DNA from 2 places in the Cupriavidus alkaliphilus genome. Region 2 is predicted to be linked to the other one. Evidence: riboswitches for the same ligand, from Rfam matches in the RefSeq annotation. Region 2 holds a riboswitch; the other holds the start of a gene.
The links. A riboswitch is a leader RNA that binds a small molecule or an ion and turns the genes downstream of it on or off. The one in region 2 is predicted to bind glycine.

Region 1: another riboswitch for glycine. It lies ahead of FHX60_RS18745 (D-amino acid dehydrogenase); the one in region 2 lies ahead of gcvT (glycine cleavage system aminomethyltransferase GcvT).

What each region holds. Positions count from the first base shown of each region.
Region 1 is NZ_JACHWE010000005.1:244,308-247,712, reverse strand. It holds gene FHX60_RS18750 (TonB-dependent receptor) at 1-1,301, opposite strand, end outside; glycine riboswitch at 1,538-1,636, shown strand; glycine riboswitch at 1,637-1,756, shown strand; gene FHX60_RS18745 (D-amino acid dehydrogenase) at 1,814-3,082, shown strand.
Region 2 is NZ_JACHWE010000010.1:46,944-50,348, reverse strand. It holds gene FHX60_RS25155 (UvrD-helicase domain-containing protein) at 1-1,101, opposite strand, end outside; gene FHX60_RS25150 (YMGG-like glycine zipper-containing protein) at 1,374-1,601, shown strand; glycine riboswitch at 1,678-1,765, shown strand; glycine riboswitch at 1,787-1,910, shown strand; gene gcvT (glycine cleavage system aminomethyltransferase GcvT) at 2,006-3,133, shown strand; gene gcvH (glycine cleavage system protein GcvH) at 3,233-3,405, shown strand, end outside.

The DNA.
Region 1 (3,405 bases), on a different contig from region 2:
GTGGTGTTGCTCAGCCGGTAGTTGTCATAGTGGTAGCCGAACGTGACCCAGTGCCCGCCCTGCAGGCGCTGCGGGCGGTAGTCGGCCTTCAGGTCGAGCGTGCGCCAGCCGGTGCCGTCGCCATAGGTGACCGTGCCCGGCCCATTGCCGACGGCGTTGGCGCTGCGGCTCACGTCCTTGCTGACATCGAACAGCGACGCCACGCCGGAAAAATTCCAGCCGGTCTGGTTGCGCGTGCGCAGCGACAGGCCGTAGAGCCAGCGCGCATCCTCGCCATTGCCGGGCGCAAAGGCGTTGGCCGGAATCACGTACTGGTAGCCGCCGATGTTCACCGGTCCGCCCGACACGACGTTGCCATTGGCATCGCGCAGGTAGCTGCCGGTGGTGTTGGAGCGGTCCTGCTGCCAGTAGGCGGCGGTGAACTGCGCCTGCAGCGTGCTGGTGATGTCGTAGCCGAGCTTGAGCTTGAGCTGGTCCTGGACGGTGTGCGTGACGCCCTCGCTGTTCACGCCCATCACCACGCGGTCGCGCCCGCTCTGGTCCCGGTCCAAATAAGCGCCGGAAACCGGCGTGTCCGCCGCGCCCGCGGGCCGCGTCGAGCGCGACGCGGTATAGAAGCTCAGCGGCTGGCTCTTGCTGTCCTGCCGGTCCACGCTGACCAGCCAAGAGAACGCGCCGACGCGGTCGCCCACATAGGCGTTGGCATGCACCCCGTTGAAGTTATCGTGGGTGCCGTACAGGTTGAAGCGCTGGGTGAACCACTGCACGCTGGCGTCGCCCTCGAACTTCTCCGGCGTGCGCGTGGTGATCAGCACCGTCGCGCCCAGCGAATTGCCGGGATACAGCGCCGAATACGGGCCGTACAGCACGTCCATGCGCTCGATCTCGGCGGCATTGACCAGCGACCAGCGCGGCGGAAAGCTGAAGTCCGAGCCCAGCAGGTTGGACAGCAGCAGGCCGTCCGCATAGACCAGCCCCCGCGCCGACTGGCGCGAACTGGTGCTGCGCACCGAGATGATCGAATTCATATCGCCGATAAAGCGCTTGCGCACGGCGAGGTTGGGCGCGTATTTGAGGGCGTCTTCCGTATTGACCACGTTGAAGTCGGCCATGCGGGCACTGCGGATGCCGTAGGCCGGCGACGGCGTGTTGGGCGGGATCGCCGGCGTCTCGCCGCGTTCGGGGCTGGCCGATACCACCACCTCCTGCAGCGGCGCGGGCGCCTCCACCGCCTGCGCGGCGGCCACGGCGGGGCCCATCAGCACTGCCGAAACGGCCAGCGCAATGCGATTCTTCTTCACTGGAAAACCTTGTTGTCGTCTTTTTTTGGCTCGCTGTCCTGCGCAGCATGAGGCGCACCTCCCGCGCCTCCGCCGCACCTCCGCCACACGTCCGAGATAGCGAGCGCTGACATTTTATGGGCCGAGGGCAGCCGCGCCGATGCGACATAGCGACGCGGGCCGCCGGCAATATCAGCGTTAACCCGTATACCCAATACACGGCCATGTCACTACATTGCCCCGACTGGCCTCCAGCCAGCGTGATGCAGGGAGAGACTGTCGCGGCGCCCGCCGCGCACGGCGCCGAAGGAGCAACCGCCCCGGAAACTCTCAGGCAAAAGGACCGGCATCACCCGTCAGTGCACTCTGAAGAATGCCGGACGCCATCGTCCGCCCGGCATACCGAAGGAGCAAGCGTGCCCGCCCCCCGCGGCGAGGCGTCGTGAATCTCTCAGGTCCAGAACAGAGGGGGCGTCCTCCACGCATATTGCGTGCGGACTCCTACCCTTCGACGTTCCTGGATCCTGCAGATCATGAAGACAATCGCTGTCATCGGCGGTGGCATCACCGGTGTCACCACGGCCTACGCGCTGGCCCGGCGCGGATTCTCCGTCACCCTGTTCGAACGGCACCGCTATGCCGCCATGGAGACCTCGTTCGCCAACGGCGGACAGCTCTCCGCCTCCAACGCCGAGGTCTGGACCCACTGGTCCACCATCGTCAAAGGGATGAAGTGGATGCTGCGCAACGATGCGCCGCTGCTGGTCAATCCCCGGCCCAGCTGGCACAAGCTGTCGTGGTTCGCCGAGTTCATCGCGTCGATTCCCCACTACCGCCGCAACACCATCGAAACCGCACGCCTTGCCATCGCCGCGCGCGAGCACCTGTTTGCGTGGGCGGCGCAGGAAGGCATCGACTTCGACCTGAAGCGCGCCGGCATCCTCCATATCTATCGCGACCGCGCCGGCTTCGAGCATGCCGGCCGGGTCTCCGCGCTGCTGGCGCAAGGCGGCCTGGAGCGGCGCGCGGTGACGCCGCAGGAGATGCGCGCGATCGAGCCGACGCTGGCGGGTTCCTACTACGGCGGCTACTTCACCGAGAGCGATGCCACCGGCGACATCCACAAGTTCACCAGCGGCCTGGCCGCCGCCGCCGCACGCCTGGGCGTGCGCTGCCTGTATGGCCAGGACGTGCGCGCGGTCAAGACCGACGGCCGGCGCGCCACCATCACCGTGCAGGATGGCAACGACAGCACCAGTTCCACCTTCGACGGCGCCGTGATCTGCGCCGGCACCGCCAGCCGCGCACTGGCCGCCGCGCTGGGCGACCGCGTCAACATCTATCCGGTCAAGGGCTATTCGATCACGGTCAACCTGACCGATGAAGCCAGCCGCGCCGCGGCACCGGTGGTCAGCCTGCTCGACGACGAAACCAAGCTGGTCACCAGCCGCCTGGGCGACGACCGCTTCCGCGTTGCCGGCACCGCCGAGTTCAACGGCACCAACCGCGATATCCGCGCCGACCGCATCCGCCCGCTGGTGGACTGGGTGCAGCAGTGCTTCCCGGGCGTCAGCACGCGCAGCGTGGTGCCATGGGCCGGACTGCGGCCGATGATGCCCGACATGCTGCCGCGCGTAGGACGCGGACGCGCGGCCTGCATCTTCTACAACACCGGCCACGGGCACCTGGGGTGGACTTTGTCGGCGGTGACGGCGGACATGGTGGCGGGGATTGTGGACCAGGCACTGGGAAGCGCCCCGGCGATGGTGCCTGGCGCGGCCCTGACGCCGGTGCGGGCCTGATGCTGCGGAGGTGAAGGGCTCAGCCCGCACGCGCATTTTCAAGAGTCAGCGATTTCTGAATCCGTTGCCCGGATCCAAACTTCGCGCGCCCCTGGAAATGCGACATCTCTCATCGATTCCCCGGTACCGACAAGAAATACTGGTGGCGTCATCGGACCAACCGATGATCGGGTGTGGAAAGCCCGGATGTGTGAGGTGGACATGCGTTGCGCTTGTAGCGGGCAACGCCTGTGTGTTCGCACGAACCAAGCTGGCTCCCTGGCGGGCCGGGCGAGGCGGCCGCAAGGCTGACCGGTTCCCCACCTCAGACCGGCTTTCCACCC
Region 2 (3,405 bases):
CCGCGCCTGGTGGTTGCCGCGGTACAGGATGGCGTAGTCGCGGAACTGCGCGCGGCGCTCGAACTTGTGCGCCGACAGGCGGAACACCACCGACTCGGCCTCGTGCTCCTCGTCGTTCATCGGGTGGATGGCGATCGGGTCGCCCATGCCGTGCTCGCTCCACAGCTTCTTGTCGAACAGCTTGGGATTGTTGGCGATGACGGCGTTGGCCGCTTCCAGGATGCGCACGGTGGAGCGGTAGTTCTGCTCCAGCTTGATCACCTTCAGGTCCGGGAAGTCGGTCTGCAGCCCGCGCAGGTTGTCCAGCGTGGCGCCGCGCCAGCCATAGATGGCCTGGTCGTCGTCGCCCACCGCGGTGAAGGCCGGCGCGCGCAGGTGCGAGCCGCCGGCGAGCAGCTTGAGCAGCTGGTACTGGCAGGCGTTGGTGTCCTGGTATTCGTCGACCAGGAAGTAGCGCAACCGGTTCTGCCACTTGAGTTGTACCGCTTCATTGCGCGCGAACAGTTCCGCCGGCAGGCGGATCAAATCGTCGAAATCCACCGCCTGGTAAGCGTTCAGCGTGGCGACGTAGTTGCGGTAGACCAGCGCGGCCTGGTGCTCGTCTGCATTGGCGGCCTGCGCGATCGCGGCCTCGGGGTCGACCATGCCGTTCTTCCACAGCGAGATGGTGCTTTGCACGCCGCGGATCAGCTTTTTGTCGGTGGTGCCCAGCTGCTCCTGGATTAGGCCGAAGCAGTCGTCCGAATCCATGATCGAGAACTGCGGCTTCAGGCCGACGTGCTCGGCTTCCATGCGCAGGATCTGCACCCCCAGCGAGTGGAAGGTACAGACCGTCAGCTGCTTGAGCGGGATGCGCTTGCCCTCGCGCGTAGTCTTGCCTTCCATCAGCTTGCCGATGCGCTCCTGCATTTCCTTGGCCGCCTTGTTGGTAAACGTGACGGCGGCGATATGGCGCGGCTCGAAGCCCTTGTCCTCGATCAGATGCGCGATCTTCTGCGTGATCACCCGGGTCTTGCCGGAGCCCGCGCCGGCCAGCACCAGGCAAGGCCCGTCCAGGTAGCGGACGGCTTCGGATTGGGCGGGGTTCAGGCCATGGGTCATGCGGGGCGGGCGTTCGGGGGCGGCGGCGGAATCGGCGGAAGACGGCGGGCTTTGCCAGCGCCCCGGCAATGGAGGGCGGCAAAGCTGGCGATGTTAACACGCTCGCCGCGGCGGGTCAGTCAGCGCCATGCGCAACCGCAGGCCCGGCTGTGTCATCGGCGTAACACTTCGTAAAGAACGGAGCCAATGGCATAACGCGACACTCTAACCAGTGTGTCCCCCGGTCCGCCGGATCGCTTGGGCATGCACAAATCATCACATCGGAGCCAACAATGAAAACCATGCAAACTTTGACCAAGGTGACCCTGATCGGCATGACGGTCGCGGCCTTTGCCGGTTGCGCGGACATGACCCCGAAACAACGTAACACCGCCATCGGCGCCGGTGCCGGCGCGGTGGGCGGCGCCGTCCTGACCGACGGCAGCGCGCTGGGTACGCTGGGTGGCGCGGCCGTTGGCGGCGTGATCGGCAACGTCGTCACCGACGACAAGAAGAAGTAAGGCCACACCGCGCAGCGGTAGGTACGGCGGGCCTCTGCCGTGGTTTGACAAAGGCCGGGGCCTCCCGTACATTGCGCGCATCCGACCGGGAGAGCGCGCATCGCCTGCGCCGCCGAAGGGGTATCACCCGAAAACTCTCAGGCACCACGGACCGGTCGGATCGGCATGCAACATGCACACGATGCATGCCGCACTCTGGAGAGCGGCACCCGCCATTCGTGGCGAGCGTGCCCACCGAAGGGGCGCGCGAGGAAGGGATCATGGGATCCGCCTCGTAATCTCTCAGGTATCGAGGACAGAGGGGTCATCCGCCGCAGCGGATCGCTTGCCATCTTGGCGTAGCGAAGGTTGCGGCGGATGACCCTTTTTTGTTTTCGCCAACCGAGACTGCCCCCGAGGATTCCATGACGCTCCAGGCCACGCCCCTCAACGCTATCCACCGCGCCCTCGGCGCCCGCATGGTCGACTTCGGCGGCTGGGACATGCCGGTCAACTATGGCTCGCAGATTGAAGAGCACAACGCCGTGCGCAGCGACGCCGGCATGTTCGACGTCTCGCACATGTGCGTGGTCGATCTCGCCGGTGCCAATACCCGCAGCTTCCTGCGCGGCCTGCTGGCCAACAACGTCGACAAGCTGCAGACCCCCGGCAAGGCACTCTATTCCTGCATGCTCGACGAAAACGGCGGTGTCATCGATGACCTGATCGTCTATTTCTTCGCCGAGGACCGTTTCCGCCTGGTGGTCAACGCCGGCACCGCGGTGGGCGATATCGACTGGATCCGCGCCCGCAACGACGCCACCGGCAGCGGCGTGACCATCACGCCGCGCCGCGAGGACGTTGCGCCCGCGGGCGTGCAGCCGCTGGCGATCGTCGCGGTGCAAGGGCCCAACGCCCGCGCCAAGGTGTGGAGCACCTTCCCGTCGACCCAGCCTTCCGATGCGCTCAAGCCGTTCAACGCCGTGGTGGTGCAGGACCCCGCCCTCGGCGAAGTGATGGTGGCGCGCACCGGCTACACCGGCGAAGACGGCTTCGAGCTGGTGGTGCCGGCCGCCAGCGTCGCCGGGCTGTGGGAAAAACTGAATGCCGCGGGCGTGCGCCCGGCCGGCCTGGGCGCGCGCGACACGCTGCGCCTGGAAGCCGGCATGAACCTGTACGGCCAGGACATGGATATCAAGGTCTCGCCGCTGGACGCGGGCCTGGCGTGGACCGTCGACCTGCAGAGCGAGCGCGACTTCACCGGCAAGGCGGCGCTGGCTGCGGCCGGTTCGCGCCAGCAGTTCCTCGGCCTGATCCTGCGTGACAAAGGCGGCGTGCTGCGCGCCCATCAGAAGGTCATCACCCCAGCCGGTGACGGTGAAATCACCAGCGGCACCTTCAGCCCCTCGCTGTCGCAATCGATCGCTTTCGCGCGCCTGCCCCACGGCGTGAACGTGGGCGACACCGTGCAGGTCGAGATCCGCGACCGCAAACTCAACGCGACTGTGGTTAAACTGCCGTTTGTGCGTCATGGCAAGGCACTCGTGAGCTAAGGGAAAGCCCCGCTCACCAACGGTCGCCCTCGCCTGCCGGCAGCGTTGCCGGGCAGGCATCACCCAAACAAGAAACAGATCTGAATCCGGAGAACCTTCATGAATTTCCCCGCTGACCTCAAGTACACCGAGTCGCATGAGTGGGTGCGCGTCGAAGCCGATGGCACGCTCACCATCGGCATCACCGACCACGCCCAGGACGCGCTGGGCGACATCGTCTTCCTGGAACTGCCCGAGGTGGGCAAGTCGGTCGGTGCCGGCGACGCGCTGGC